4 regions of the Mycoplasma sp. P36-A1 genome follow, and region 3 is predicted to be linked to each of the others. Evidence: riboswitches for the same ligand, from Rfam matches in the RefSeq annotation. Region 3 holds a riboswitch; each other region holds the start of a gene.
What was found. Region 3 has a riboswitch for cobalamin ahead of ACD762_RS06420 (pyridoxamine 5'-phosphate oxidase family protein). Riboswitches for the same ligand answer to the same signal wherever they lie in the genome.
Positions count from the first base shown of each region.

Region 1: it holds a riboswitch for cobalamin, as region 3 does, so the genes downstream of both, ACD762_RS07955 (energy-coupling factor ABC transporter permease) here and ACD762_RS06420 (pyridoxamine 5'-phosphate oxidase family protein) in region 3, are expected to answer to the same signal.
Region 2: it holds a riboswitch for cobalamin, as region 3 does, so the genes downstream of both, ACD762_RS08050 (ABC transporter substrate-binding protein) here and ACD762_RS06420 (pyridoxamine 5'-phosphate oxidase family protein) in region 3, are expected to answer to the same signal.
Region 4: it holds a riboswitch for cobalamin, as region 3 does, so the genes downstream of both, cbiD (cobalt-precorrin-5B (C(1))-methyltransferase CbiD) here and ACD762_RS06420 (pyridoxamine 5'-phosphate oxidase family protein) in region 3, are expected to answer to the same signal.

Region 1 is NZ_CP168083.1:1,609,674-1,618,525, reverse strand. It holds gene tuf (elongation factor Tu) at 1-37, shown strand, start outside; gene ACD762_RS07975 (BspA family leucine-rich repeat surface protein) at 444-2,507, shown strand; gene ACD762_RS07970 (energy-coupling factor ABC transporter ATP-binding protein) at 2,523-3,422, opposite strand; gene ACD762_RS07965 (energy-coupling factor transporter transmembrane component T family protein) at 3,407-4,162, opposite strand; gene ACD762_RS07960 (energy-coupling factor ABC transporter substrate-binding protein) at 4,152-4,436, opposite strand; gene ACD762_RS07955 (energy-coupling factor ABC transporter permease) at 4,429-5,178, opposite strand; cobalamin riboswitch at 5,319-5,439, opposite strand; gene ACD762_RS07950 (FAD-dependent oxidoreductase) at 5,714-7,387, shown strand; gene ACD762_RS07945 (LysR substrate-binding domain-containing protein) at 7,504-8,388, opposite strand; gene ACD762_RS07940 (chromate transporter) at 8,484-8,852, shown strand, end outside.
Region 2 is NZ_CP168083.1:1,631,797-1,640,648, forward strand. It holds gene ACD762_RS08030 (MutS-related protein) at 1-1,285, opposite strand, end outside; gene topA (type I DNA topoisomerase) at 1,322-3,397, opposite strand; gene ACD762_RS08040 (ABC transporter ATP-binding protein) at 3,692-4,456, opposite strand; gene ACD762_RS08045 (FecCD family ABC transporter permease) at 4,458-5,465, opposite strand; gene ACD762_RS08050 (ABC transporter substrate-binding protein) at 5,458-6,369, opposite strand; cobalamin riboswitch at 6,447-6,617, opposite strand; gene ACD762_RS08055 (hypothetical protein) at 6,915-7,316, shown strand; gene ACD762_RS08060 (hypothetical protein) at 7,334-7,795, shown strand; gene ACD762_RS08065 (hypothetical protein) at 7,876-8,277, shown strand; gene ACD762_RS08070 (YeiH family protein) at 8,303-8,852, opposite strand, start outside.
Region 3 is NZ_CP168083.1:1,323,082-1,329,829, reverse strand. It holds gene citX (citrate lyase holo-[acyl-carrier protein] synthase) at 3-1,262, shown strand; gene ACD762_RS06420 (pyridoxamine 5'-phosphate oxidase family protein) at 1,484-1,969, opposite strand; cobalamin riboswitch at 2,211-2,389, opposite strand; gene ppdK (pyruvate, phosphate dikinase) at 2,565-5,213, shown strand; gene ACD762_RS06410 (phospho-sugar mutase) at 5,742-6,748, shown strand, end outside.
Region 4 is NZ_CP168083.1:1,737,778-1,746,629, forward strand. It holds gene ACD762_RS08445 (cobalt-precorrin 5A hydrolase) at 8-1,003, opposite strand; gene cobM (precorrin-4 C(11)-methyltransferase) at 993-1,754, opposite strand; gene cobI (precorrin-2 C(20)-methyltransferase) at 1,759-2,445, opposite strand; gene cbiD (cobalt-precorrin-5B (C(1))-methyltransferase CbiD) at 2,435-3,550, opposite strand; cobalamin riboswitch at 3,744-3,913, opposite strand; gene ACD762_RS08465 (MerR family transcriptional regulator) at 4,144-4,524, opposite strand; gene ACD762_RS08470 (MFS transporter) at 4,514-5,824, opposite strand; partial or broken gene ACD762_RS08475 (aldo/keto reductase) at 5,841-6,770, opposite strand; gene hemC (hydroxymethylbilane synthase) at 7,032-8,852, shown strand, end outside.

The sequences.
Region 1 (8,852 bases), 290 kb from region 3:
TGTTGGTGCTGGTGTAGTTGCTGAAATTATTAAATAATTAAGTAATTATATAACTTAAAGTTAAACTTTAATAGACTGTAATGTATTGATCTATATCATACACTACAGTCTTTTTTTAGCCTTAAATAAGATTAGCTAATTTATAAAATAGCTAATCACATATTATCAATAATTACATTATAATGATTCGATGTTACTGTAAAATATATTCACTTTCTTAATCCTAAATATTGAATGTTTATATGAATTAATAGCTATTCTGGTTTAATATTCATATCTAAAATTTTAATAAAATATAATTATTATTATTTAGTTGTTAGTTTACAGTTCTTTTTATATTAAAGTATACTATATGTGAATTTCATGTTTGACAATTTTTTTAGATTTTAATATTATATTTACAACACATGTGTTTAAAAAGTATTACATAAGGAGGATATATAATGAATAAAAATCGTATCAGAATATTAGTTATGATGTTATTATTGTTTGCTTTTACGACTAACAGTAAAATAAAAGCTGATGAAAAAACAAATACTAAAATTAGTCAAAGCAGAACAAATATTAGTATTGGTACAGTAAAAGTAAGTTTAGTTGATAATATTCTTACACTAGGTGAAGGGGAATTCCCATCTAGTAACATTGAACAATTTCCTATATACTTTACAGATGAAGAAATAGAAAATGTAGAAATTGTCAACATAACAGGTGAAATAGTTTTAGGTGAAGTAACGGTTGGTATGTTTGATAACTTTAATAGTTTACAAACAATAAATGGTTTTGATAATTTAAATTTTAGTAATGTAATTAGAGCAAATAATTTTTTAAGAAATGCATCTTCTTTAACTCATTTAGATGTATATAATGTAGATACTACTAACTTAACTGTAGCAGACAGCTTTTTTGCTAACACAACAAATCTTCATGTTACTGGTTTAAATAATTGGAAAGTAAATAATTTACAATCAATTTCTAATTTTTTATTAAATAATAAAAAAACAGAATACTTAAATTTAGAGAATTGGGATACGGCTAGTCTTATTAAAATGAATAATTCATTTGCTGGTATGACTAATCTTAAAGAATTATTAATCTCTAATTGGAATACAAGTAATGTTGAAACATTAGCAGGTACGTTTAACAATTTAAATTCTTTAGAATACTTAGATATAGAAAAATGGAATACAAGTTCAGTTGAAACTATGAGCAGTACATTTAGAAATATGAGCAGTTTAAAAAGTTTAACTGTTGGTAATTTTAACACAGATCAATTAACTAATTTAAGTAATACATTTGAAAATATGTCAAATCTTGAAACTCTTAATATAGAAAATTGGAATATGGATAATGTTACTTCAAAAGAAAATATGTTTTCAGGTTTATTTAACCTAAAGAATATAACATTAGGAAGTAATAATAGCTTTGATAGTTCAGTAAATCTACCAAACATTAATACTAATAATTCAGTATATAGTGGAAGATGGATAGGATTAAATAGTAAAAAAATATTTAATTCTAGTAGTTTGTTAGTAGCTAACTATAATAAAGGTGATAATGGAACTTATGTCGCAGAAAAAAATGTTGTAATAAATGTTAAAAGCAGCAATATTAACATCAATACAAATTGGCAACCAGTTAATAATTTTGAATCTGCATCACATGGTAAAGAGACAGTAAAGTTTGAAGATATAATTGTAAGTGGAAATGTTAATACAAGTGTTGCAGGAAAATATAATGTAACATATACTTTTGGTAATAAAAGTGCAGTTATTGTTGTAACTGTAGTTAATAATACTGTCCCGAATACTGGTGGTAATAGTAATGGTAGCACAACTACTGTAAACAGAGTTACTACTGTTAGAGATTCACGTAATAGAATTACAAGTATTACTCAAAGAAATACTAGTAATGTAATTATTAGAACAACAACATATACTTACTTCAGTACAACTAATAATAATTGGAGAACACGTAATATCACAACTTTTAATAATAGTGGTAGAAGAACAACATTAGAACAAGTTGTAAGACATACTAATCTAAGAAATGCAAGTAGAAATTACTATAAATACTATACTAATGTCAATAATGTATGGAGTGAAAGAGATCTAAGAACTTATCATAGTAATGGTGTTATAAATAGAAGAAGAACTACTAAGCAAACACGTGCTAAAAATAGAACTTCTTATTATGAATTAACAAGAAGAAGTAATGGACGTAATATTAGAATAATTCAAGATTCTAACTTTAGTAAAGGTGTATATAGAACAAGAAGAATTACTACTTATCGTACTAATAGTAAGCGTCAACGTTTAGTTGTGACTAATAGAACTGCTACAAAAAGAGTAACTAAAATTACAACTTTTAATTATAATAGTAATGGTGTATTAAGAAGCAATAAAAGTGGCAATGCATCAAGAAATGTTAAAACATATAATTCAAAAAGAAAAAGAACTAGTAATGTTACAAGAAGATATAATGCTTCAGGAAGATTACTAAAGGCATAATAAATTATTTGACTATTATTTGGACAACTGTCTAAATTTAGCGTAATGAGCATAAAATAGCAACAAAAAACCATTCATATTGAATGGTTTTTTATATCATTTTGTGTTTTTAATCCAATTTATAACATCGTTTAATTGATAATAATTGAAGTCTTTATATTCTTTATTTAATATAGATAGTAACTTCAAATAGTTACTATTAAGTGAAGAATTCAGTAAGTCTAAATTATTTTGAACAAAGATATTTTTAGTAGTATCACTTTTAATTTGTCCATTTTCTAACATTACAATACGTGAACAATTATTTAAAATAAACTCATAATCATGAGATGACATTATGATACTAATATTACTATTGGCTTTAATATCATTGATTGTAACTAACATATCATTTATTGATGCTTGATCTAATCCTGCAGTTGGTTCATCTAAAATAAGAATTTCAGGATCCAATACTAATATACTAGCTAAACATATTTTTTTCTTTTGACCAAAACTTAAAGTATGAATTGGTTGATCTAAAAGTTTAGTAATATTTAATTTATTAGCTATTATATTTATTTTATTAAGTACATAATCTTGAGAATAGCCTAGATTTAGTAATCCAAATCCTATTTCAGATCTAACATCATCTAATATAATCTGATCATCAGGATTTTGAAATAACAGTTGAATATTTTTATTTAAATTTATTAGTGACTTTCTTTTATAATCTAGTTCAATTTCATTTACAAAAAAATGTCCACTAGATTTTTTATTTAAGCCTACTAAACACTTTAATAAAGTAGACTTTCCAGCTCCATTTGGACCAATAAGACCAATACAATCATTATTATCTATTAACAAATTTATATCATTAAGAATATTATTATTCTTAGAATAAGCAAAATAGAAATCAGTTAATTGTATTTTCATAAATATACTTCCTTTATAAATAATGTAGTTGTAAATAAAATAATTTGTAAATATAGTAAAGTTATATTCCAACTTTTCTTTGATTGAACTATAGGTATAAGAGTATTAAAAAATCTTAGTTCCATGGAATTATTTATTTCTTGGCTTTGATTAATAGACTTAGTAAAAGAATTAGCTAAAAGGTAACTTAAACTTTTTAGACTTCTACGATAGTTAATATAACCTAGTCTAATGTGTTGAGCATTACTAATTATTTTAGCTTTATGTAGTAACAAGTGTATAAGTCGATAAGTCAATAACATAAGTGATATTAATAATTTAGGAAATCTAATTCTTTCTAGATAAATTAATAATTCATTAATATTTGCATAACTAATAAATACTAGCATATTGAGCATCATAGCAAAACTTCTAAAAAACAAAATGCTACTTTCCTGTAAAGATTGTTCTGTGATATTTAAAGAATATAGAGAAACTATAATATTACTATTATCAAAAACAAATAGAATTGGTATTATAGCAATTACAGTGAAAATTGATAAAGTTAGTAATAGTTTAGCTTTGTGAAGCATAGTTTTATTGTATAGAGAATACATGAGTAATAAAATAGTTATATAAATAACTGAGATTATAAGACTATCATTAAGCATTAAAATAATAATGTTACATAATAGAAATAGTAATTTTTGAGCAATTGTAGTATTAATAATAGAAGATTCTAAATCATTTTTACTCTTCATTAGTATTTTTCTTTGATGATATTCTACCTAAAGCAATACCTAATACAAAAGCACCTATTGTTGCTTGCAAAGTGAAAAAGATGCTTTCCATTTCATCCGATATATCAAAGATATTATCAAACCAAGGAGTATATGTTTGATTAAGTTGTGTAATTGCTTCTACTGCTTGATCATCAGTTCCAACAAATTCATTACCTGATAGTTGCACTAGAGGTATCATTATTAAAAGAATTGCAGCTATAATTAATATTGGATAAGTAATTTTTTTATTCATGAATAAGCTCCTTTGTATCTTTAGAAAAGACATCTTTATTTTTAATACCTTCAAAAATCATAACTGTTAAAATACTTTCTACTAGTGCAAGAGGTATTTGTGTAATTGCAAAGACACTTAAAAATTTAATTAAGGAAGCGATAACTCCACCACTTGGATCAGGAAATGCTAGTCCAAGTTGTAAAGCAGTAGTACTATAAGTTGCTAGGTTAGAAACTAGAGTTGCAACAAAGATACAAACAGCTGGTTTTACTTTTAATTTTTTTAATAAGATATATACTGCATAGGCACTAAAAGCTCCAACAATAGCCATAGAGAATATATTAGCACCAAGAGTAGTTAAACCTCCATGGTTTAAGATTAATGCTTGAAATAATAGGACAATAAAGCCAATTATAGCCATGGGAGATGGCCCTAACAAAATTGCACCTAATGCTATTCCAGTTGCATGTGATGATGAACCAGTAACTGAAGGTAGTTTTAATGCAGACACTAAGAAAACATAAGCAGCACAAGTTGCAAATAATAGTAAAGTATTTTTATTATTATCATGTTCTTTCTTCATATTGAAATAACCCCAGACTAAAAAAGGAATTACAACAATACTCCAACATATACTCCAACCTGGAGGCAAAAAGCCTTCCATAATATGCATAGCCGATACATTATTTGTAAAAGCAAATGCACACATAAAGATAAACATTTTTAAGACAATTCTTCTTTCTTTTTTTTCAAGTTTCATATAATTCTTACCTTTCATATATATTGTTTAAGCAATATAGAAATAGGCAATAGCTTCAATGAAAAACTACTTATTATTTTAAAGACATAAAAAAAATAACACACTCATTCATCGTAAGTTGTACCATCGAATTTAAAAGTTAGTATCCTGACTTATGCTTAATCATTTTATTATGCCTTCCCAAAATATATCAGTGGCTTTGTTTAATAAAACTAGACAATTACAGTTGCGAGACAGTGCTAGAATTTAACTAGCTTCCTATTTCTTTTAAATTAGTATTTATATATTACTACTTTATTCTATGCCACTATTTATAAAAAAGCAACTGTAAGTTAACAAATAACTTAAAAACAGTAATAAATACTACAATAAAATAGTATTGCATAAAATATATTTATATAAAATCAATTCATAGATAATAAATAACTAATATCTAAAAAAATATTATAATAATAAATATAAGTTACTTTAGCACTTATACATTAAATATATATTATAATATATATGATGAAAAAAAAGAGAAAGGGGAATTAAGATGAAAGTTGTAATAATAGGAGGAGTAGCTGGAGGGGCTAGTACAGCAACTCGTTTAAGAAGAGTAAATAAGGATGCTGAGATAATCATAATTGAAAAAGGTCCTTTTATATCTTATGCAAATTGTGGTTTACCATATCATATTTCAGGAATAATAAAAGATGAAGAAGATTTATTATTAGTAAGTCCTCAAATAATGAAAGATCGCTTTAATATTAATGTTTTAGTTAATAATGAAGTAATTAGTATTAATAAAGAAGATAAAACAATTGAGGTTTTAAATATTAAAACAAATGAAAAATTTATTGAAAGCTATGACAAGCTTGTAATTTCTACTGGATCATCAGTAATTATTCCAAATATTGAAGGTGTCGATAATAAAAAAGTTATGAGTTTATGGACCGTTCCAGATACTATAAAAATTAAACAGTATATCGAGTTTAATAACATTAAGACAGTTAGTGTAGTTGGTGGTGGCTTTATTGGTTTAGAGATGGTAGAAAATTTAAGACATTTAGGTTTAGAAGTAAATTTAATTGAAAAACAAAATCAAGTATTAGGAAGTTTAGATTTTGAAATGGCTCAATTAATTCATAAAGAACTAGCTGATAATAATGTGATATTATACTTAAATAGAGGTTTAAATAAAATAGAAGATGATAATAATGAAGTAAGATTATTCTTAGATGATGGAACAGTTTTAAAAAGTGAGTTAGTTATTATGTCAATAGGTGTTAAACCGAATAGTAAACTCGCAATCGATAGTGGTATTTCAACAAATGCTAAAGGTGGAATACTAGTTAATGAATATTTAGAAACAAATATTAAAGATATTTATGCTTTAGGTGATGTAATAGAAGTCAATGATTACATAGATGGTAGTAAAACAATGATACCACTAGCAGGTCCTGCTAATAAGCAAGGTAGATACTTAGCAGATACTTTAAATAATAATCCTAAAAAATATAGTGGTACATTGGGTACAAGTATAGTGAAAATATTTAATAAAGTTGCAGCTAGTACTGGAAATAATGAAAAACAATTGATGAAAAAAGGAATGAAAGAAAATATTGATTATAAAGTAGTTATTGTAAAAGGTGCATCACATGCTAAGTACTATCCAATGTCATCACCAATAATTATTAAAGCTATTTTTGATAACTCTGAAAAAATATTAGGAGCACAAATTGTTGGTTTTGTAGGTGTTGATAAAAGAATAGATATAATAGCTACTGCAATTAAGACAAATTTAAAGATTACTGAACTAATGGACTTAGAACTTGCATATGCTCCACCATTTTCTTCTGCAAAAGATATCGTGAACATGGTAGGGTATGTTTCAGAAAATGTTATAAACAATCTTGTGAAGTTTATTCATCCTAGACAATACTATGCAATAAAAGATGAAGTTGTAACACTTGATGTAAGAGAAGACTTTGAAAGAAAACATAGTAAAATAGAAGGCTCTGTTCACATTCCTATTGGAATGTTAAGAACTAGATATCAAGAATTAGATAAAGATAAAACTATTGTAGTATACTGTATGTCTGCACCAAGAGCATATAATAGTGCTATTATACTTCAACAAATGGGCTTTAAAGATGTTCTAGTTCAAAGTGCAGGAATGGACTTTTACTTAACATATTTATTTAATACTGACAGTACTCATAATTAATTGTCGAGCTATTTTAAATAGTGATATAAAAAAATTAAAATATATTCTTAAAAAGTAGATACATTGTAGTAAATGTATCTACTTTTTTAACTATAGCACTGTTAAAATGAAGCTTTTTATAGTTTATTTTCGATTAGTTTGAAACATTCAATAATATCAAGGTACATCTTGTTTAGTGATTTACCTTTTAAAGTAACAGCATAATTTATTGTAGACAGCTTTGAATCTAATAAATCTAAAGCTATAAACTTATTAGACTTTAAATATTTACTTGCAATAGGTTCTGGAAGAATAGTAATACCTAGATTATTAGATACTACATTTATTAAAACTTCAGTATTAATACTTTCAATAAAAGGAACTACTTCTAGATCAAATTTGTGAGTAAGTTCATCAAAGCAATCTCTTAAACTACTACCTTTTTCTCTAAGAAGAAAAGGTAGTTCTAAAATATTAGTTTGATTAACTTTTTTTATTTTAGAATAAATGCTTTTAGCATTACAAACTAAAAAGAGATTATATCTTGATATTTCAAATTTTTCAAAACAATTATTACTAATAAATCCTTCAGTAAAAGCAATATCTATTTCGCCATTTAATAATTTTCTTTGTATTTGTTCTACATTTTCACAATATATTTTTAAAGGTGTACTAGGATACTGTTGTTTAAACATATTGCTAGCTTCTACTAAAGAGTTCATTGCAATTGTAAGACTTGTACCTATTCTTAGAGGAATTTCATTTGCATAATTATTAGTGAAATTTTCTAGAGAGTAAAAATCATTTTTTAATTGAATAGCTTTTATCTTAAATACCTTACCATACTCATTTAAACTTAACCTATTATCAATCCTATCAAATAACAATATATCAAGATTATCTTCTAATTCTTTGATTGTCTTTGAAACAGCAGGTTGAGATATAAACAATTCTTTTGCACTTTTACTTATTGATAGGGTATTAGAAACTGATAAAAACACCTCAATTTGACGTATATTCATATATTCACCTCATAACTATTTTGTTATATATACATTACCATAAATGTATTTTTAGTTAAAGTGTTAAGTTGTTATAATATTATTGAGGTGATAATATGAATAAGAATTTAGCATTATTTAAAGCTTATATAATAGCTGGTAGTTTTACTTTTTCTGGAGGAATGGCTATGTTACCAGTTATTGAAAGAGAGTTATGCAATAAGCATCAATATTTATCAAGAGAAGATTTATATGAATATACAACACTATCGCAAACATTTCCAGGCGTTATAGCTTTAACAAACGCTTGTTTTATTGGTAGGAAATTAAATGGTATTCAGGGGATGTTGATTGCTGGATTTGCAGCTATAATGCCTGCTTTTGTTTTAATGATCATTGCAACTATTTTATTTTATATGATTCCACAAACTGGAATTATTAATAATGTACTTACAGCTATTAGAGCTTGTTCAACAGCCTTTTTA
Region 2 (8,852 bases), 310 kb from region 3:
TACCTGACATATTAGAGCCAGTAATAACTATTGTATTTGCTCTGCTTTCAAAATTATTAACTATAACTTTATCTTGATTAATTAATGGATGATACATATTACAAGTATCAATATATGGTTTATCTTCTTCAACAATATTAGCAATAGTGTTATGTTCTTTACTTTGACTTATAACTCCTAGACTTAATAACAATTCAAGTTCATGGTAAAAATCTATTATTTCATTTACTACAAGACCTTCTTTTCTTTTCCAATTATCATATCTAAATACTATTTGGTAATCATAAAGACATAAGGCTTCTAACAGTAGATACATTACTCCATTATTCATCGATTCTACTTTCTCTTTTAAACTTTTAAGAGAATTCAGTGTTTTAGAAGCTTTCTTATTATTTTGATTTATTCTATTTAAATAGTCTTGTAATAATTTAGCTTCAAATGATTGTTCTTCAATTTCACTCATTACATCTGTTAGTATTTTTATATTAGCATCTTTATATCTCATTTTATCTAGATAGTTTCTATTATATTTAGAACCTATTGCACAAATAACAAGACTTAATAATAAGGCTATGACAAAAAAAGGTACAAGCTTAAGTGAATATATGCTTAATAATAAAGTTAATAAAATAATTATAGGTTGAACTATTATCATTACTTTATATAGTTTCAGCTTAGATGCATTTAGTAGGTTATCATTATTCAAATAATCTAGCTCACTTTTTTCATTGTATAAATTCATCAAAGAAACTATTTTTAAATACAGTTTTGAATTATTTGCAAGCTCATTTACTGCTTCATTGCGTTCTTTGATATCTTTTTTATTTAAAAGTCCTTTTGATAATGCTTCATAAACTCTTTTTTGACCATTTCTACTTTTTGAAATATTTATATACTGAAATAACGAATTTTTACCTACTAAATCTAAATCTTTACTTAAAAGATCATCTTTGTCTAAAAATTCAATACCATTGTTTGGAAATGATTGCCAAGAATCATCCAATCTACAAAAGTAGTTTGCTGATACTTCTAAGTTAGATTGAATTATTTCAATTTGGTATATAATTTTATTTTGAAATTCCACTAAATATAGAAACAGCAGTAAAAATATAATAAATGGGATAAATAATAATTTTCTTTCATCTGCAAAAGCCAGAGAAAAACAAATTACTGAAATAAAGAATGAAGCAAATCGCAAAAAGCTTAAAGTATTTGATTTCTTATTTAAATTTGCTAATGCTTCTTTATTATCTTGTATAGCTTGCGTATAAAAACTTTTATTCATTGTTAAATCTCCTTTAATTAGAAAAAAGGATTATTTCTAATCCTTAATAATTGTTTTGCATTTTGGATAATCAATACAACATTTAAATTGACCATATCTTCCTTGTCTCATAACCAATTCTTTACCACATGTTGGACAGTTTTCATTTTCAACAACAACATCTGGTTTTGGTTTAATATAACGACATTTAGGAAAGTTTGAACAGGCATCAAATTCACTATTAGTTTTTGCAGAGAATCTTTTTACCATATCTCCACCACACTTAGGGCATGCTTCACCTGTTTTTTCAGGTTCCTTTTTATTCTTTTTAGGAATATACTTACATTCTGGATAATTAGAACAAGCAATAAATTCACCATAACGACCTTGTCTATAAACCAAATCTTCGCCACACTCTGGACATTTTTCTCCTGTTGGTTTAGGTGGTATTTTTTCCATATTTTCTTTTGCATTATTCAATAGTGGATCAAATTTTGCATAGAAATCAGTTAGTATTTGAATATAATCAGCTTCACCTTCAGATATTTCATCAAGCTCACCTTCCATATTAGCTGTATACTTAACATTAATAATATCTAAAAAGAATTTAGTTAATTCTTCATTAGTCAATTTACCTTGATCTGTAGGTACAAATTTCTTATTTTCATAATCAACATACTTTCTTAATTTAAGTGTATCTATAATTGAAGAATAAGTACTAGGTCGTCCTATTTTTAACTCTTCAAGTTCTTTGATCAAAGAACTTTCTGTAAAGGCACTTGGACCTTTAGTGAAGTGTTGATTTAAATCAATAGCTTGTGATTTAATGCTAGTATTTTCTTCTAGTTTAGGTAGAATTGTATCGGTATTGCTTTCAAATTTACCATATACTTTTTTATACCCATCAAATATTAAAACACTACCAGTTGCATTAAATTCATATTCATTATTTTCTAATGTAATGTTAGTTCCTTGTTTTTTAGCTGGAGCCATTAAAGAAGCCAACGTTCTTGAATAAATCAATTCATATAATTTAAACTGATCAGGTGTTAAATGTTTTTTAATAGATTTAGGTGTACGTAAAATTGAAGTTGGTCTGATACCCTCATGCGCATCCTGTACATTACCTGCAGCATTTTTTATATGATAACTTCCTTTATATTCTTTTCCAAATTCATCTACTATATAATTTAAAGTATCATTAACAAAGCCATCACTTAATCTAGTAGAATCAGTTCTCATGTAGGTAATTAAACCTACAGTATCACTTTTTAAATCAATACCTTCATATAAATTTTGAGCTACTCTCATTGTTTTTTTAGAATTAAATCCTAGTTTACCATAAGCTTCTTGTTGAAGTGTTGAAGTTATAAAAGTTAATTTAGGTTTAGAACTACTATTTTTTGTTTTAATCTCTTTAATGTTAAACTCTTTATTTAAAGAAGTATTAACTTGTTGAGCTTCTTCTAGATTACTTAATTCTATTTTTTTACCTTTATACTTATTTAGTGAAGCTTCAAATTCAATTTCTTGTTCCTTAAATTTAGCCTCTACTGTATAGTATTCTTCTGGAATAAAAGCATCTATTTCTTTTTGTCTTTCACAAATAAGTTTTAAAGCTACAGATTGTACACGACCTGCAGATTTAGACTTTATTTTAGAATACAACAATGTTGATAATTTAAAACCAATAATACGATCAAGCATTCTTCTTGTTTCTTGAGAATGAACTGTATTCATATCTATAGGTCTTGGATGCTTTAACGCTTCAACAATTGCATCCTTTGTGATTTCATTAAAAACAACACGATTATTTTCGTGTTCATCTAATTTTAGTACTTGTGCTAAATGCCATGAAATTGCTTCTCCTTCACGGTCGGGGTCAGTTGCAAGAAAAACTTCTTTTCCTTTTGCAGCTTTTTTTAATTCTTTAATTACATCTTTTTTATCTTTAGAGTTCTTATAAGTTGGAACAAACCCATTGTCTACATCTATTCCAAGGCCACCTTTTCCTGAGGTAGCAAGATCTCGTATATGCCCTTTACTAGATAATACTTGGTAGTCTTCACCTAAGTATTTTTCTATAGTCTTCGATTTTGACGGAGACTCGACTATTAATAGCTTACTTGCCATTGTATCACTCCCTTTGCATATTATTTGTACCTTAAAATTTAAAAATTGTCAATATTCTAGCGTGTTTTATTAATGAATACACTCTTGTATAATGCATACTTTTTATTATTACTACCCTTTTATAAGCTATAAATTATCTATCTAAATCATAATAGTGCCAATTAATTAATAATCCTAAATATTTTTAATATTTATCAAAGAAAAGGCTTTTAAAAAAGTGGTGGTTACCTAAATACACCTCTTTTTAAAAGCCTTTTATAGTATCATACAAGAATATTTTATAAATATAAGTTATTATTTAAACCATTTTTTATAAACTTTTTCATACCATCCCTGAACATCCATACCATATAAATTCTCTAGGTTGTCCTTAGTTAGTATTTCTTCAGTAGTACCTGAATTGATTAGTTTTCCCTCTTTCATAAGCATTACTTTATCTGCATATGAATTAACTAAATTAATATCATGTAGTACTCCTAAAACTATTTTATTTTCTGAAGCTGCCCATTTCTTGATGTAATCTAAAACTTCAATTTGATACTTAAAATCTAAGTGATTAGTTATTTCATCTATTATAACTACTTCAGGATTTTGAGCTACTAATCTAGCAATCAAAACTCGTTGTAATTGTCCTCCAGAACAAGAAGATAATTTCTTATCTTTTTCTTCTAATAACCCTACCATTTCCAAAGCCTTATAAGTAATTTCTTTATCTTCATTTGTAAAGGTCGCGAGTTTAGATTTTAGATAAGGAAACCTTCCAGTTATAACTGTATCATATATTGTAAAGCTTAAGTTTACCATCGACATTTGAGAAAACATGGCAATTTTCTGTGCTCTATGTCTACTTTCCATCTTAGAAACATCTTCATCATTAAAATAGACTTCTCCAGTATAATCTAACATTTGTGATATACACTTTAATAAGGTTGATTTACCACACCCATTTGGACCTATTATAAAAGTAAGTTCTTTTGGAAAACATTCAAAAGAGTTATTCTTGACAACTAATTTATCTTTGTATCCTCCACTTACATTTTTAACTGTTAACTTGTTCATATTAAAGTGCCTTTCTTGTATATATATAGATAAAGAATGGGACTCCAATGACTGCTGTTATAGCTCCAATTGGTAGTTCTATTGGCGCAAACAATGTTCGTGACATTGTATCAGCAACTAGTAATAAACTAGCTCCAACCAAAAAGGTTGCTGGTAGTAGCTTGTTGTGTTTAGCTCCCACTAGCCTTCTTGCAACATGAGGTGCAATTAAATCAACAAAACCAATTATTCCACAAATTGCAACACATGATCCACTAATTAACGTTGTTATTATTAATAATATCTTTTTAGTTTTAGTAGTATTAATTCCTAAAGAGTGCGCTGAGTCTGTTCCAAAACTAAGAATATCTAAATCTTTGATATAAAACATTAGCCAAACGAAAGAAACTAATAAAAATGGTATTAATACTGTTAGTTGACTCCAGCCACGACCAGAAAAAGATCCTAATTGCCATAATGTTATTTGATTCATTTTTTCTTGATTAAAGACTGATACTAAGGTTAAAGCAGCACTTATAAATAATGAAATAATTACTCCACTTAAAATTATGCTGTAATCACTTAAGTTAACATCGGTTTTATTTGCAAGTTGAATAACTATTAAGATAGTAATAAAACCAAATAAAAACCCAACTAGTGGCATGCTGAATTGGCCAACTTTACTTATTTCAAAGCCACTAACTATTACTAATCCAGTACCCAATGCTGCACCACTACTAACTCCTAGTGTATATGGAGTTGCAATTGGATTATTTAATATTGACTGTATTATAGCTCCACTAACTGCTAAAGCTCCACCTACTAAACAAACAACTAATGCTCTTGGCAATCTTATAGTAGTGGCAATTAAATATTTACTATTATCTATAGATTCGTTTTCAATACCTAGAAAGAACTTAAGAAAAATATCCTTAAGTTCTGATAATTGTATACTCGTAGAGCCAATGCATACAGCTCCTAAAAAGATTACTAATAGTATTCCTACTAATAGTAATATTCTTTTATTCATAATATTCTGGATAAATTGTTTTTGCAAATTCTTCTAAAGCTTTAGCGGCATTTTGACTTGCTCTACTACTAGCATTGTAATCAACAGCAAATACTTGTTTATTTTTTACTGCATCTAGTCCTTTAAAATCACTTCTTTTTAAAATTTTACTAACTGCAGCAGTATCATAACTTTCAGTAGTTAAAATAACATCTGGTTGAGCTGTAATAATTTGTTCAACACTTGGAGAGAACCAACCTTCGTTTTCAGCAAAAATGTTTTTTGCACCAACACTAGAAATTAAATCATTAATAAAAGTGTCTTTACCAGTAGTAAAAATACTAGGTTCTCCACTTACTTCTACATAAACAGATTTAACTTTATCTTCAGGAATTGTTTTAGCAATATTACTAACTTTATCATATGTTTCATTCATAGATTTAACTACTTCAGTTGCTTTATCAGTTGTACTAGTATAATCACCTAAGAATTCAATATCTTTAGTAATTTCTTTGTAAGTTTTTGCAGTAGGAATATACAATACTTTAATTCCTTTATCTTTTAATTCATCTAAAGGACTTTTACCATCAACAGTATTGATTTCTGCACCAATTACAACATCTGGTTTTAAAGCTATTAGAGTTTCAATATCAGGATTCATGAAATCTAATGTTTTTATATCTTTAGGTAAACCTTCTACACTATCAATTGAATAAGAATCACTACCAACAATTTTATCTGCTAATCCTAATCCTGCTAATATTTCAGTGTTAGAAGGTGAAGTAGATATAATTCTATCTAATTTTTCTGGTTTTTCTACATCATCACCATAACGACTAGTATCACTTGAACTTGAACATCCACTTAGAAATGATAAAGAAAATACTAAAGCGATCATCGATAATACTTTTACTAATTTTTTCATTTTTATTTCTCCTTTTAATTAAAAAAAATCATAGCCTGAAGCTATGATTAAATGATATAATTACACTTTTCCATAACCCAGGGATTTATAGATTGGCATGTATACCGGCTTGATTTCATCCTACTAACTTTCCTTCCCGATTTCTCAGTGGTTATAAAGCTTTTGTCAATCTTACGGTTGCTGGGACAGCTCTAGACTTTAACTAGATTCCATTTTATGTTTAAAACACCAATTCACTTATTATATTTACACCTATATTATATAACTGAACTACTAAAAATGCAATATGAATTCATACTTATTAAGTAAAAGATACAAGAAATGGCAAAAGGATTTAACTATAATAGTTAAATCCCCAAAATCGCTATTTTGTTAATGCAAAGAAACTCTCGTTTCAGTGTTTGGCACACTCCAATATTTTATAGTACATTGAATACAAAGTCAATAATTTATAAATTAAAAAAGTGTTTAAAAATAATAAATTAGTAAATTATTCTTAATTATTATTTTATTAAGATATAATACAAAAAAGGTGGTGGATAATTATGATGTATAAAGAATCATTCTCTAAAGTAGTTAGTGGATTTGAATCACAAGTAATTGATTCTTTTAGTAAAATAGAATCAGAACTAAATAAGTATAACTACAATACAACATTTCATACTTTAAGTTATGATATTCAACAAGAATGTTATGATATAATTTTATTCTTTTATATTATTGATCATAATTTTAGTCACTTTGAATGTAACTTAATCTACTCTTTAGATTTAGATCATTTACAAGAAAGAGAACACTTAAGTAATATTAAGCATGAAACTTACTTTAGTTTAGGTACTAAAGACTCCTATACTTTAATATTTGAAAAAAGATACAATTCTTATATGCATATAAAGACTGTAATAGATAAAATACTTTATTATGTTAATTTTGAAATTAAATCGTAATTTAAAAGAGGTTAGATATGAAAAACATTAAACAATATGCACAAGATAAAATAAGTTTTGGACAAAAACTATTATTTTTTGAAAATAAAAGCTTACAATTACTTAAAGATATAGAAAGAATGCTAGTGACTAATAATATTAATTATAAAATTAGTGAAATTAATGTAATGTTATTTGAAAGTATTTATTGTATAAATTTAGATATAATAATACATGATTCTAATAAGTTAAAAGATTACAATTTTAGTCTATTCTTTGAAATAGATTGGCTTATTTTAGCTGAAGATAATAAAAAAAATACTGAAAAAATTATTATCAGTATTGATGATAATGAATATAATCAACACACTAAAACAATGAATAATTGTTTTAGTATTGACAAAGTAATAAGCAATGTAATATTACTTATTACAAAAGTTGATCAGGCAGATTTAAATCACTTCAATAAAGAAGTAATTAATGGTAAAGTTCTTTCATAATTTTATTTGAAGTATATTACTTCATTATAAAAGAATTGAGGCATATAATGTAATTATAAAATACTATGGAGGTATTAATAATGAGCACTGAACAGTTTTTTGAGGGTAGAACAATAGCCGATACATTTTCAGTTTATGAGAATCAGATTAAAGAAGTTATTGAAGATTTAGAGTATCACTTTAAGAGTCAACATTTTGAAGTTTCTAGCATGCAAAGTGAAAGTAATATTGAAAACAGTAATTATATTATTACCGTTCAATTTGATGTTAAAAAAGAAAAGAGTGTGACTCCATTTATGTGTCAAATAGATTATTTATTAAGACTAGACAAACTAACACCAAATCAAAGTAGTAGTAAAATGAAAGTTGAAACATTTATAAACATTAAAAACGATCAAGAACATAAATCTATTAGTTATAATAAATTTGTTGATACCAAAGAGTTAATTAAAGAAATTGAAATTTTAATAAACAAGCTCTAAAAAAAGCCAAGAAATTGGCTTTTTTTTAAAGTAATATTCCTATTAAGAAAGTTGAACTAATCAAAGATATCGTTGCAATTATTAATATATAAGCGATTAATTTAAACCCTTGATTTAATATCAAATTAATATTAAGTCTTAAACCAATAGCCGCTAATGCAATAATATCAAACCAACCAGATACATCTTTGATATTAGCAATAGCATTTTGTGGTAAAGATATAATCGTACTTATTCCAGCTATGACAAAGAAAGCTATAACATACCATGGAAATTTCACTTTACTTTTTTTACTTTCACTATCATTCATCTTTGTTGCTAATAGAACAACAATTAGTAAAGTAAGAATTCTTACTACTTTAAATATCAATGATAAATCTAATACTTCATTATTTATCATTGCTGCACTAGCAACAACTTGTCCAACTGATTGTAATACACCACCAATTAATGCTGATGTATGAAATGTTTCATTATTATAAAGGTAAAAGGTTACTATAGGTGCTACAAACATCATTATAGTACCTAATAAGTTAACCATCGTTATTGCTAGCCCTTTTTCTTCTTCCTTAGCA
Region 3 (6,748 bases):
ATATGGAAGACAACTTAAATATAGAAATTAATAAACTACTTCAAGATAGAGAACAACGCAGTATTTATCAAAAAAAACTTCAAGAAAATAATGAAACATTATTAGTAATAAAAGCTAATTATGTAGGGGCTAATAAAAACAATCATTACACAGCATATGCAGTAATTAAGGCTTATATGATATTAGCTAATAAACTTAATATTAACGATTTTTATATGACTTCTGATAATGAAGGTTTAATAATGTACATACTTAGTAGTGAAGAAGTTAAAAGTGCTAAATTAAAAGCGATTGAAGTAGAAGATAGCTTCATAGGACGTTTAATAGATCTAGATGTATACTATCAAGATATTCAATATTCTAGAAAAGACTTTAACATTGCGGCAAGAACATGTTTTATATGCGATGAAAATGCTAAAATATGTGTAAGAAGCCAAAGACATTCATATGAACAGTTAAAAGAATATTTTGAAAAAATAATAATAGAAGATATTTTTAATAATAAAGCTGAAGTGTATAGCAATTTAGTTTTATATGGCTTAATAAATGAAATAAATAAACCCTACAATTTTGGTTGTGTAGGAATTAAAACACAAGGTTCACATTCTGATATGGATTATAAAACATTTATAAAAAGTATAAGTGTATTAGCACCATTATATAATAAATTAACAGATATAAACCTTAAAGACTTTCAAGAGTTAAGAATATTAGGAATTGAAATGGAAAAAGCTATGTTTAATGCAACTAATAAAATTAATACTCATAAAGGTGCTATTTTTACCATACTAATGATTTTAGCTGGTTTAAGTATAAGTAGTAGTTACACAGATGCAAGTGCTGCAATAAAAACTCTATCTAAAGACATATTTACTGACTTTGAAGCACTTAAAAATAATAGTGCTGGAATAAGTATTTATAAACAACATGGAATAGGTGGAATAAGAGAGTATGCCTATAATGGATATGATATTCTTTTTGATAAAATAGTTCCTTATTATTTAACTACAAGAGATGATACTAAAACATATTTATTACTTATTTCTCTATTACAAGATACTACTATTATTAAAAGAAGTAGTCTTGATCATTTAAATAAACTACAATCATTAGCAACTAACACTAATGATTATGATTATATACAAAAGTATTGTTTAAAGCATAATATAAGTTGTGGTGGAAGTGCAGATATGTTAGCAGCAACTTTCATAATAGCTTTAATAAAAGATAATTATCAATTATTTAAAATAACAATAAAATAATTTGTATTATAAATGTTTTAAATATTAATTCTTTTAACATTATTGTATAATTATAATATACATACGAAAGAGTTGATTATATGAGCAAAATTCAAAAGAAAATTTTAAATTTTATTCAATTATTAACAATTATTATAATGGTATCATTATTTGTAATTAGTTATAGTAAATAAAAATCTAAAAAAGGCCTACATCATTTTGTAGGCCTTTTACTGTTAAAATTATTTATTCATCATTAATTTTGTAGATTCTTTTCCAGTTATGTGTTCAATCTCTAATTCAAACATTTGAAAGAAATTCCACTCATCATCAATTAGTTTATAAGCTTCTTTCATATATTTACTAGAATACTTTAAAGAGAGTAATTCAATGGTTTTCTGTTTTAAAACATCATCACAAATTAAAGTAACCTTTCCAAAAGCAACAACACTTCTAAACTTTGATGTAAATTCTTTAGCTACAACATCATCTTTATCAATAACACAAAAAGATGCTTTAGAACTATTGTTAATAGCATCAATCTTGTGCCCAGTTTTTGCACCATGGAAAATGATCTTACCATCATGATAAACATAGTTTAAGGGTACAGTATATGGATAACCATCATCACCATTTAAAGCTAAAACACCAGAACTGTTTCTATTTAAAACCGCATCAATTTCCATTGTTGCTAAACCTTGCTTAAATCTTCTCATTTCTCTAAACATAAGAAAAACCTCCATTCATAAACTAATAATAGCAATAAAAATAAGACAAAACAATAGAAGTATAAAAAAAGTTTGCTTTGGATGGAAGCAAACTTTTTTAAAATATATAAACAGCATAAACTGCCTTTTTGTAATAACTTTCCTGAATATATTTATTTCAGAGAGTATTTTTGAGTTGTTATTTTTTGTGAGCTTAGAATGAGTAAAGTCCTAAGTTCAAGTTTTAATAATATTGTCATACCCAGGACGATTCAATAAGGTAGGTCTACTGGCTTGGTTTCACTTCATATATAACCTTCCCAAGTTAATAATTAACTCAGTGGTATACTAATATATGATCCACTTTACAGTTGCTGGGACAGCTCTAGCATTTCTAGATTCCCTTTTAAGTCTTTCAACACCTTACATGTTATTACACTAATATTATAGCACTGCAGTTTACAATATGCAATAACAAACAGTAGTTGTGTCCTAGATATAAAAAGTAGTTATCATAGAAGGCAAAAACTATTTCAAAAAATTATAGCTATATCTATTGTAAGCGTTTACAATTTGTGATAGACTATAAATGTAAAATATTTGAGAGGTGAAAACAATGGCAACAATTAAGTATACATACTTGTTTAATCAAGGAAATAGATCAATGGTAAATCTATTAGGAGGAAAGGGAGCTAACTTAGCATATATGGCTAATAAAGGCTTACCAGTACCACCAGGATTTACAATTACAACTCAAGCTTGTAATGAATATTATGCAAATGACAAAACAATTTTTAGTGAATTACAATTACAAATAGATTCAAGTTTAAAAGAAGTAGAACAAGCAACTGGAAAATTATTTGGTGGTATTGATAATCCATTATTAGTTTCAGTACGTTCAGGTGCTCCTGTTTCAATGCCAGGAATGATGGATACAGTACTAAACTTAGGTTTAAATGATGTAACAGTAGAGGCTTTAGCTAAAAAAACAAATAATCAAAGATTTGCTTATGATAGTTATAGAAGATTTATTCAAATATTCTCTGATGTAGTTCTTGAAATAAAAAGAGATATTTTTGAACATAGATTAGCAAAGATTAAAGCTAAATATAATGTAGTTCATGATAATGAACTATCAGTTGAAGCACTTGCAGAAGTTATTGAAGCTTTTAAGGAAATTGTAAAAGAAAACAATAATGGAATTGCATTCTATCAAGATGTATATGTGCAACTTAAAATGGCAATTGAAGCTGTGTTTAGATCATGGCAAAATGAAAGAGCTATAATTTATAGAGATTTGAACCATATTTCACATACAATTGGAACAGCAGTTAACATCCAATCTATGGTATTTGGTAACTTCTCTGACAATAGTGGTACAGGAGTTTTATTTACAAGAAATCCAATAACAGGAGATAATGAATTATTTGGTGAATATTTAATTAATGCACAAGGTGAAGATGTTGTAGCAGGAATTAGAACACCTATGCCATTAAAAAAATTGCATGAAGACATGCCTAAAATATATGATGAACTATTTGAAATAGTTAAGAAAATGGAAATCTCATACAAAGATGTTCAAGATGTTGAATTTACAGTAGAAGATGGAAAACTATACTTTTTACAAACAAGAAGTGGTAAAAGAACAGCTTTAGCAGCTTTAAAAATTGCAGTAGACATGTACAATGAAGGAATCATTGATAAAATTACAGCAATCACAAGAGTTCATCCTGATCAAGTAGAACAATTATTACATCCATCATTTGATGCTGATGAAATTAAAAACTTACAACCAATTTCAAAAGGATTACCTGCATCTCCAGGAGCAGCAAATGGACAAATTTATTTTGATGCAAAAACTGCAGCTGCAAAAGCAAATGAAGGTGAAGAAACAATACTTGTAAGACATGAAACTACTCCAGATGACATTGAAGGAATGATTTATTGTAATGCAGTAGTAACATCAACTGGTGGAATGACATCACATGCTGCAGTTGTAGCTCGTGGTATGGGAAGAACTTGTATTGTAGGATGCCAAAATGTTGAATTAGATTATGCAAATCATAAAGTTAAAATCGGTGAAAAAATCTACGATGAAGGTGATTGGATTTCAGTAGATGGATCAACTGGTAATGTTTATGAAGGTAAAATAGATATTGAAACAACAGCTATGCCTGATCAATTATCAACATTAATGGAATGGGCAAATGAATATGCATTAATGGAAGTAAGAGCAAATGCTGATAATGCACATGATGCTGCTAAAGCCTTAGAGTTTGGAGCAACAGGAATTGGACTTTGTCGTACAGAACACATGTTCTTTGAAGAAGATCGTATTATTGATATTCAAAGTATGATTCTAGCTGAAACTAAAGAAAAAAGAGTAGAAGCTTTAGATAAACTATTCCCTCATCAAAAGAAAGACTTTAAAGAAATTTATAAAGTAATGAAAGAACTTTCAGTTAATATAAGACTTTTAGATCCACCATTACATGAATTTTTACCACATACAAAAGAAGATGAAGAAAGACTTGCCAAAGCCTTAAATTTAGATGTTTCATATATAAAAGAAAGATCTTCACAACTAAAAGAAGTTAACCCAATGCTTGGACATAGAGGATGCCGTTTAGCAATCACATATCCAGAAATCTATTTAATGCAATCAAAAGCTATTGTAGAAGCTGCTATTGAAATAAATGAAGAACTAAACATTAATATAGTTCCACATATTAAAATACCACTAGTAACAACAGAAAATGAATTGACTAAAATAAGAAAACAAATAGTTGATTTAATAGAATCACTATGTGAAGTTCATAATACAAAAATAGATTATAAAATTGGAATAATGGCAGAAACACCAAGAGCATGTTTAATCGCTGAAGATTTAGCACCATATTCTGACTTTGTATCATTTGGAACAAATGATTTAACACAAATGACTTATGGATTCTCAAGAGATGATTTTTCTAAATTCTCTAATGATTACATATCACAAAAAATAATTGCGGCAGATCCATTTGCTGTAATGGATGAAAATGGTGTTGGTCAATTAGTAAAAATGGCCACAGATAAAGTAAGAAATTATGATCCTAAAATTAAAATTGGTATTTGTGGAGAACATGGAGGAGAAGCACAATCAATTCTTCTATGTTATCAATATGGACTAGATTATGTATCTTGTTCACCATATAGAATATCACTTGCAAAACTTGTTATAGCACAAGCAACAGCATTTAAATTACTAAGTGTAAATAATTACTAATATTATACATATTACCAAAAACTCATACTATATATTATAGTGTGGGTTTTTGTATGTTAAAACAAAAGTAAATTTTATAAGTGTAATCAAACACATAAGAAGTGATAATCATTAATTTATAGAATAATCATTCATACTAGTAAGTGTTGATAATATAAGAATAAGTATATCTAAAAAAGTGATTTAATATGTAAAGATTATAACACTATACAAAGACATCTATATATTAATGTACTAAATCAAATCAAAACTAGATTAAGGTTATTAAAAATGTTTCATTATAAACATTTGATGTTAAGTAATGAGTAGGATAAAAAGAAAATTGTAGCCTTTTTTGCGATTAAGAATGACAAAAAATAGTAATACTTTTGTAGTATTTCATATCCTAAATTAAATAAGAACAGATGTTTTAACTTTATATTGTACAACTAAGTTTAAAATAGTCTTTTACATAGGATAATTTGTCTAAACAGTTTAAGATATTATTAAATTTTGCTATAATAAAGTGTGAAGGAGTAGTGATAAAAAATGCGTAAAAATGAATACTTAAAATGGATTGAATCATTTACAATAAATCCTGAGATAAAAAAACAATTATTTTTAATGAGTGAAAGTGAAAAAGAAGATGCTTTTTCACAGAAAATAGAATTTGGTACTGCTGGAATTAGAGGAAAAATAGGACCTGGAAGTAATAGAATAAATCATTATGTTGTAGCAAAAACAACATTAGGATTTATTCAATATCTAAAGAAAAAACATTATGATATTAATGATAGTGGAGTATGTATAGCTTATGATAACCGTAAATTTTCACAAGATTTTGCAGCATTAGTTGCTAATTTATTAGCAAAAGAAAATATTAAAGCATATATATTTGAAGATTTAAGACCAACTCCACAACTTTCATATATGATAAAGTACATGAACTGTGCTGCAGGAATAAATATAACAGCAAGTCATAATCCAAAAGAATATAATGGTTATAAAGTATATGATGCTAATGGTTGTCAAATATTACCTGATGAAATAAGCAAAATTGTCTATGAAATAGATCAAATAAAAAATGAATTAGAAATTGATATTGATAATTTTGGAAGTAATAACCAACTTATTCATTTCTTAGATTCTAAAGATGATCGCCCATTTGTTGATGCTGCTGTAGAGTGTATGATAAATAAGGAATTAGATGTAAGAAATCATGGTATAGTTTATACACCATTACATGGTGCTGGTGGACCAATAATTCCTAAAGCACTACAACAAGCTGGATTTACCCATATTTTTCAGGTGCCAGCTCAAATGGATGCAGATCCAAATTTTAGTACTGCACCAGAACCTAATCCAGAAGATATTAAAGCCTTTGCTTTAGGAATAGAAAAAGCAAATCAGCTTAATGTTGATTATGTAATTGCCACAGATCCTGATTGTGATCGTGTAGGAGTTTGTGTTAGAAGAAAAAATGGAGAATTCAAACTTTTATCAGGAAATGAACTAGGAGCAATATTATTAGAATACATCCTAAGTTATCGATATAA
Region 4 (8,852 bases), 420 kb from region 3:
TTTTCTCCTACATTTCTAATATTTTTATTTCACTTTTTCCTATTGCTATAGTCATTCCATCATGTTTTTGTTTATGTAATAATATTGAAGCATTATTATCAAATGCTTTAATTGATCTTTCGCAAACATTGTCGGTTGCGGTTATTTTTTTCACAAAATCTGATGATGGAAAGTCTCCTTTTACTTTATTTAGAGTTTGTGCTGAATAGGTTTCAAATAATAAGTTGTACTTTCTTATTAGTTGCCATAAGCCTTCTTCTTTATCTTTTAAATCTATTGTTGTTAAAGCTTTAATTTGATTAATATTAATATTGTTTTCTTTAAGTGTTTTTAAAAAGTATTTTTCTATTTCAAAAAATGGCTTATCTTTTCTAACACCTATTCCAATAATGTATTCTTTAGGTATAAGAATACATTCATTTTCTTTTGCACTTAGATTTTGATTTTTTGTAATGATTATTTTTACTGCTGATTCAGCATCAATTATTGTATTGTCTAAATTATTTATTGGTATTTCACTTATAATATTAATTTTTTCTTTGTTTAATAATGTTGATGATATTTTTTTTATCTTAGATTTATCTTTTATATATAAATGGTTAAAAACTGCAAAGTTATCTATTGCAAAGATATTTTGTGTATCTGTTGCTGTTGTTATTACTGGCGTAGCCTTTAGGATTGTTGCTAATTGTTTTGTATATTGGTTTGCTTGGCCTATATGTCCTGATAGTAATGAGATTACAAATTGTTTATTATTATCTATTACTATTATTGCAGGATCATTAGCTTTACCATTTAAATATTTAGCTACTTTTCTAATTGCTATTCCTGTAGCACTTATAAATATTATTAGATTTGCTTGTTCAAAACCTTTTTTTATGAAGTTATCTAAGTTGGTTGTTTTATCATAGTTAGTTGTTAAAAAATCACTCTTTTGTATTATTTCTTGGCTAATTTGTTGTCCTTCATTAGTAAAACTAATTATATATGCATTAGTTTTCATTGAGACCTTTTCTAAATTCTGTTGTAAAGTTTTTATCATATAATTTAGATAGTTCATAATCACTATCTAATGTATTACCTACTATTATTAAGGCTGTTTTAGTTATGTTGTTATCTATTGCTGTCTTTTCAAGATTTTCAACTGTTGTTCTAAAGACCTTTTCTTCTGGCCAAGTTGCTTTATATACTATGGCAGCTGGTGTATCTTTGGCATAGCCACCTTCTTGTAAGTCTAAGCATAGTTGTTTAATCAATGATAATGACAAGAACATTACCATTGTGGCTTGGTGTTTTGCTAATGATTTAATACTTTCTTTTTCTGGAACTGGTGTTCTACCTGGTGCTCTTGTTAGTATTATAGTCTGAGAGACATTGGGTAGTGTAAATTCTAAGTTTAAGGCTGCAGCAGCACCAAAGAATGAACTTACTCCAGGTACTACTTTGTAAGGTATATTTATTATATCTAAACGATCCATTTGTTCTTTTATTGCTCCATAAATGCTTGGATCTCCAGTATGTAATCTAACTATTATTTTGTCTTCTGCATGATTATCTTCTATTATTTTTATCACTTCATCTAAATTTAAATAGGCACTATTATGTATTTGAACTTCTTTTTTAGCATATTCTAGTAATTTAGGATTTACTAGTGATCCTGCATATATTATTACATCTGCTTGTTCTAATAATTTTTTTCCTTTTACTGTAATTAGTTCTGGGTCTCCTGGGCCTGCTCCTATAAAATATAACATTTTTTTAGTTCCTTTCTTTTACTATTAATAATGTAAAATAACTATCTATATCTTTAGCATCCATAATATCTTCATAAATTTTTTCATCTTTCATGCTGACTTTTTCAACAATGCTTGTTTTGTATTTATCATTATTTGTTTTTAAGTATTCAATTACTTTTTCTAATTCTTTTCCATTTTTCATTAGTACTTTATTACCATCTAGTTGTAGATGTTGTTCATACCCTCCATATGTAGATGGAATTATATGAAGTTGTTCATTATGTTCACATAATGAAGTATTTAGGGCTGCGGCTGCGGCTGTAAATGATGTTATTCCTGGTATAATTTCAACATTGTATCCTTTTTCTTGGATTATTTTATGGATATACATGTATGTTGAATATACTGTTGGATCTCCTAGTGTAATAAAGGCTACATTTTTATTGCTTGCTAGTAATTCATCTATTGTATTTGCTGCTTTTTCATACATTTTATTTCGATCATGTGTTTTAGACATTGCTGTGTGCACACCTACTATTTCTGTTGTAGTTGGTATATGTTCTTTAACAATATTATAGGCAGTTGATTGTTCATTTTTACTTTGTGGTATTACTACAACATCTACTTCTTTTAAAACTTCAACTGCTTTTAAGGTTAATAATTTCGCATCTCCAGGGCCTATTCCGACTCCATAAAGTTTACCTTTCATATCTATTCTCCAATTCTTTGATATATTCATTAGCATGTTCAGACTCAAATACTTTACCTTGAACTGTATTAAATGCTACATATTCAATTTGTATTTGTTCTTTAGCATGTATTTTTAGAATTTTATTTATTGCTTTTACTATTTCTTGATAGACCATTTCTTTTTTATCAGTTTTATTAACTAGTTCTATCATTTCATCTGTTGTATTTGCACTTGCTATTTTTTTTATTGTCTCATAATCTACATGGGCAAGTGCAGCACAGGTTGCAAAGACAAAACTACGACTATCACCATACATTGAATGGGTATTCATCATTCCACTTGCAACTTTTACTATTTTTCCAACATGGCTGATTAATAATATTTTTTCTATTTTTAAATTAATACAGTATTCTATTGTTTCCTTTAAAAAGTTTGAATATGTTACAATGTTTGCTTCTTTTAAATTTAAATTATTTAAAGCAAAGTCTTTTCCATAGTTTCCTGGACATAGAACTAAAATCTTGTTATCATAATTTGCTTTATGATGTGATAGTTCTAAATTTATTGTTGCTATTAGGGATTTAGTTGACATTGGATTTACTACTCCAGTAGTACCAAGTATTGAAATTCCACCTATAATTCCTAATTGTGGATTAAAGGTTTTTTTGGCTATCTCTTCTCCATTTTCAACACTTATTACTACTTTTATGCCTCCTTGATACTGTGCACTCTTTATTTCTTCTTTTACTTTGTTAGTAATTCTTTCTAAAGGAACTGGATTAATGGCACTGCATCCGATTTCTCTTTTTAAACCTTTTCTGGTAATTGTACCTACACCTTTACCACCAGTTACTTCAATTCCTTCTTTTATTTTACTAACACTGACATATATTTTTGCTTTGTCTGTTGCATCAATATCATCACCACCATCTTTTACTACATAACAAGATGTTTGGTTGTTTTCTTTAATTAAATCATACACATTTATTATAAATTGATCATTATTATTCTCAAATTTAAGATGATCTATTTTTAAATTTCTCAATAAATATCTTGTAGCTACTTGTGCTCCTACCATAGCGCACGTACCTGTTGTGTATCCTTTTCTAAGTTTATTATCCATATAGCTCCAACCTTTTTACATACTAAACAATTTACAATTTGAGTGAAAGTAAGTTATTTGTTATGTTTATATTAGTAATCCTAGACGTTTTATTTTTAAAATAAAAAAACACCGTATACGACGGTGTAGAAAAGTTGTTTTTATTTAATATGTTCTAAAATATTAAAAAACAATACGCCTATCTATCGTAAGTCGTACTATTAACATTAAAGACAGTATCCTGACTTAAGCTTTAAAACACACATTTAATGCGCCTTCCCAAAATTAATCAGTGGCTTTTTGCATTAGTGCTATGCTATTACAGTTGCGAGACAGTGTTAGATTTTAACTAAACTTCCTGGACCCTTATTGTTTAAGTATTCAATTTGATTACAACTCTATTCTATTCTAGATTTTAACTTATTGCAATACTTTCTTTTTATATTTTTTAATTTTGTGCACTTATTATATTTTAAATTAAAACTTATTTCTATCAATTATATATATGAATTATAATTGTTTTTAATATTAATTTACTGTAATAAATATTTTCTAACTAGATACAAAAAAGAAGAATAACACTTTAGTTAAGGTGTTTTCTTCTTTTTTATTTCTTATTTATTTAGATTATCTACTGCATCTTTCATATGAGTATCATAGTTATCTATTTTATACATTAGATAATTATATGTTTGTTGAAGTTCTTCTATATTTTCATTAATGATTTTAGCTTGCTTCTTTAAAATTATTTTTCTTTGTTCCACTGTTTTGCTATCATTTTCATATACCAATGCTACATATTCTTTTAAATTTTCTATTTTCATTCCTGCTTTACGCATTATTTTTGCAAAGTTTAGTTGATTTATATTTCTTTGATTAAAATTTCTAATACCATTGCTATTTCTTTCTACAGGCATGATGATACCTTCTTTTTCATAGTATCTAATTGTATCATTGCTTAAGTTAGTTATTAAAGATACTTGCTTAATATTCATTGTTCATTCCTTTACCTTTCATAGTAAAAATTATTACAAATGATATAAACATGAAAACACTCATTATTAAAAATTCTGTTTTGAAGTTTGTTGTTGTTGCTACTATTATACTCAAACCAATTGGTCCTCCAATTTGATGCATAGTATTTGTTAAACCACTTGCAACTCCAGCAAGGCTATCATCTGCTTTGTATACTCCTGCAGAAGTTATAGGTGCTAGTACTAATCCTTGTCCTGCACCAATTAAAATCATTGGCAAAGCTAAAGATTTAAAATAACCTAGTGATATACTTGCTTGTGATGTCCAGACTAATCCAATAAATATTAAGGCTGATCCTACTAATAATATTTGTGTTTGCTTATATTTATTAGCTAAAGCCGGTAATTTCATTGCAACAATAAAGTTTACTACTGTTAATGGTAAAAAGCCCATTCCTGCTTGTAATGCACTAAAATGATATTGGTTTTGCATTATTTGCGGTAGTATAAACCAATATGGTAACATTGCCATCATAAATAGCATTCTAACTAAATAAGCTTTAGTTCTTATATTATTACTAAATAGTTCTAGGGGTAGTATAGGATATGTTATTTTCGATTGGCGATAAATAAATACTAATAAAATTAGTATACCTACAATGATTAATTTAATTTGATTATTAATTAAGCCAAATATTAATATTGTTAGTGCTATTACTGATAATAAACTTCCTATATAATCTATTTTAGTTTTTATAGGTGGTGTTTCTTTGACATATTTAAATGTTAAGAATAGTAATATTAAAGTAAATGGAACATTTATAAGAAATCCAGCTCTCCAAGATATAAGACTTGTTAGTCCTCCTCCAAGCAGTAAACCTATACTTGATCCAATTCCAGCTGTTGCTCCATAGTATGATATAGCTTTTTCTCTTTGTTCTCCTTGATAGTTATCCATCATTAAAGCTAATGTTGTAGGTGCTAATATCGAACTTCCTATTCCTTGAAAAGCTCTCATTACCACCATAAATTGTGCGTTTACTGCAACACCTATCAATAGTGAACTTAGCATAAATATTATAAGTCCTATAATAAATATTTTCTTTCTCCCTATTAAATCAGATAGTCTACCACTTAGTAGTAAAAACCCTCCAAATGTTAAAGTATAAGCATTTGAAATCCATGATAGGTCTGTTGCTGAGATATTTAGACTTTCTTGAATTTCTACAGAACTAGTAAATATGATGGAATTATCCATTATAATTAAAAAATATGCTAGTAGTGTAATTGGTAATATCATTCCAAATTTTTCTTTTTTCATTAAATGCATCTTCTTTCTATAATCTACTCATAAACCATTCTACCATTTTTGGATCTCTGTGGTCAAAAAAAGCTGATTCTTCCATATCTAAACTGCTTATTATAGTTAAATCATCACTATCTAACTCAAAGTCATAAACATCTAGGTTTTCTTTCATTCTTTCTGTTTTAGTTGTTTTAGCTAGTATAATAAAATCTTGTTGTACTAACCATCTAAGAACTATTTGAGAAATACTTTTATGATGTTTGTTAGCTATTTGTTGTAGTTGTTTATTGCTGAATAAATTATGTCTTCCTTCTGCAAATGGTGCCCATGCTTCTACTACTACATTGTATTTTTGATGATATTGAATATCTTCTTTTCTTTGATTCCAAACATTTACTTCTATTTGATTTATTTGTGGTGTTTCTAGATCATTCATTTTTACAAACTATATTAGTTTAGCACTATCAAAATTTGAAACTCCTATTGCTTTAATTATTCCTTTTTGCTGTGCATCATATAATGCTCTGTAGGCACCATATATATCGCCATATGGTTGATGTATTAGGTATAGATCAATATATTTAAGATTTAGATTAGCCAGTGATTGTTCTATAGCAATTTTTGCCTTTTCTTCACTAGCATTTTGAATAAATAGTTTTGTTGTAATAAAAACTTCTTCTCTAGTTACTATATTATCTTTTATAGCTTTATTTATACCTTCTCCAGTTTCATTTTCATTTCCATAAGAAATTGCTGTATCTATTAAACGATATCCTTCTTTAATTGCTTCATAAACTGCATTTGCTGTATCTTCTTTAGGTATTTGATATACTCCAAATCCTAGTTGTGGTAATTTTATACCATTATTTAATGTAATTGTTTTCATGTTTATCTTCTCCTTGTATATATTAAATCACCTAGAGTATACTCTAGGTCAAGACTTTATTATTATTATTTGCATTTGTTTTGTGTTCTAGCTTATTCTTCTTTTCTTAAAAAGCTTTCTTTATTATTAATTAAAAGTTATTGTATGTAAATAAAGACATTTCCACATTAGAAGTACCTATAAATATTGTATGAATTATTTTTTTGTTGAATTTAGTTGTTTTATTAGTTATACTATTAGTGAGTGAAAGTTACAAAGTTATTGATCTAGTACATACTAGTCTTTTTTGTGACTTTTTTGTTATGTTTCAATTTAAAGAAAGAAGGAAATAACTAAATGAAAACTATTGTTATTGGCGCTAGAGCCAGCAACCTAGCTATGATTCAAGCTAACATTATTAAGGACGAGCTTCTAGCCTTTAATCCCAATATTTCAGTTGATATTGTTTCTATGACTACTAAAGGTGATCAAAGACTAGATATTAACTGGAAAACTTCTAATGAATCACTAAAGGGATTATTTACAACAGAGTTAGAAAAAGCTTTATTGGAAAATGAAATAGATATTGCTGTTCACTCATTAAAAGATATGCCTACTGATTTTGATAAGCGCTTAGAAATTGCTGCTTATTTAAATCAATGTGATGAAAGGGATGCCTTTGTAAGTGATAAATATAATAGTATTATGGATTTACCTATTGGTGCTGTTGTTGGTACTAGTGCTATTAGACGTGAATTACAAATTCTTCAAATGAGACCTGATGTTACTTGTAAAGTAATTAGAGGTAATGTTGAAACACGTTTAAATAAAATGTTGAGTGGTGAATATGATGCTATTATTTTAGCTGCTGCTGGCTTAATCAGAACTAATAATACTAAATACATGAAGCAGTGTTTTAATGAGGATGAAATGTTATCTGCTTCAGGTCAGGGTATTTTGTGTGTTCAAACTAGAAGAGATGACTTTTATATAAAAGAGTTGATTAAACCTATGATTGATCCTAATACTAGATTAAAAGCGATAGTAGAGCGTACTTTCTCACGAATTTTTGATGGTGGCTGTACTACTCCTATGGGATGTAATGCTACAATTGATGGTGATCGTATTACTTTTAAAGGTATGTATTATAGAGATAATATTAGATATGATGGTTATGTTGAAGGTTACACTTATGAAAATGCAGCTATTTCATATCGATTGTCTAATCAAATTAAAAAACAGTATATCAAAAATCCTGGTAAGGTTTATTTAGTTGGTTCTGGTCCTGGTGATCCTAGTTTACTAACAATTAAGGCAAGAGAAGTTTTAGAACAAGCTGATTGTGTATTATATGATCGTCTTGTTAGTGAACAAGTTTTAAGCCTAGTTAAAGATTCTGCAAAGCTTGTCTATGTTGGTAAAGAAAGTCATGAAGGTGGTTTATCTCAAGCATTAATTAATGAGCAAATTGCTAATGCTGCCTTTGATCATAAAATTGTAGTTCGTTTAAAAAGTGGTGATCCTTTTATCTTTGGTAGAGGTTATGAAGAGATTCAAGCTATAAGTCAATATAATATTAATTTTGAAATTGTTCCTGGAATATCTAGCTTTATTGGTGCTAGTGCATATAGTGGTATACCTCTTACAGATCGAAATAATTCTAGTTCTATTCATGTCTTTTCAGGACATTCTAAAAGACAAGAAGCTGACTTAGATTTTGCAACTATTGCAAAACTAGAAGGTACTTTGATATTTTTTATGTCTATAAAAAGTATTAAAGATATTGTTGAAAACTTAATTGAAAATGGTAGAAGCCATGAAGATCCAATTGCTTTTATTGAAAATGCTACTACTAATGATCAACGTGTTATTATTTCTAATTTTGAACAAATATTACATACAAATATTACTACTAGAATTAAAGCACCTGCTATTATTGTAATGGGTGATGTTGTCTCTTTATATGAAAAAGCAACTTGGTTTAATACCGAACAAAAGCTTACTTTGCTTTGTACAAGAGAACAAATACATTTCTCAAGTTTTGAAACAACTGCTAAAGAATATGGTTTTAATGCTTTAAGTGCTCCTATGATTAATGTTATTGAAATCAAAGATGCTGTTAAAGATGTAAATAAGTATGATATTGTTTTATTTAATTCAGCTAATGGTGTTAAGTAT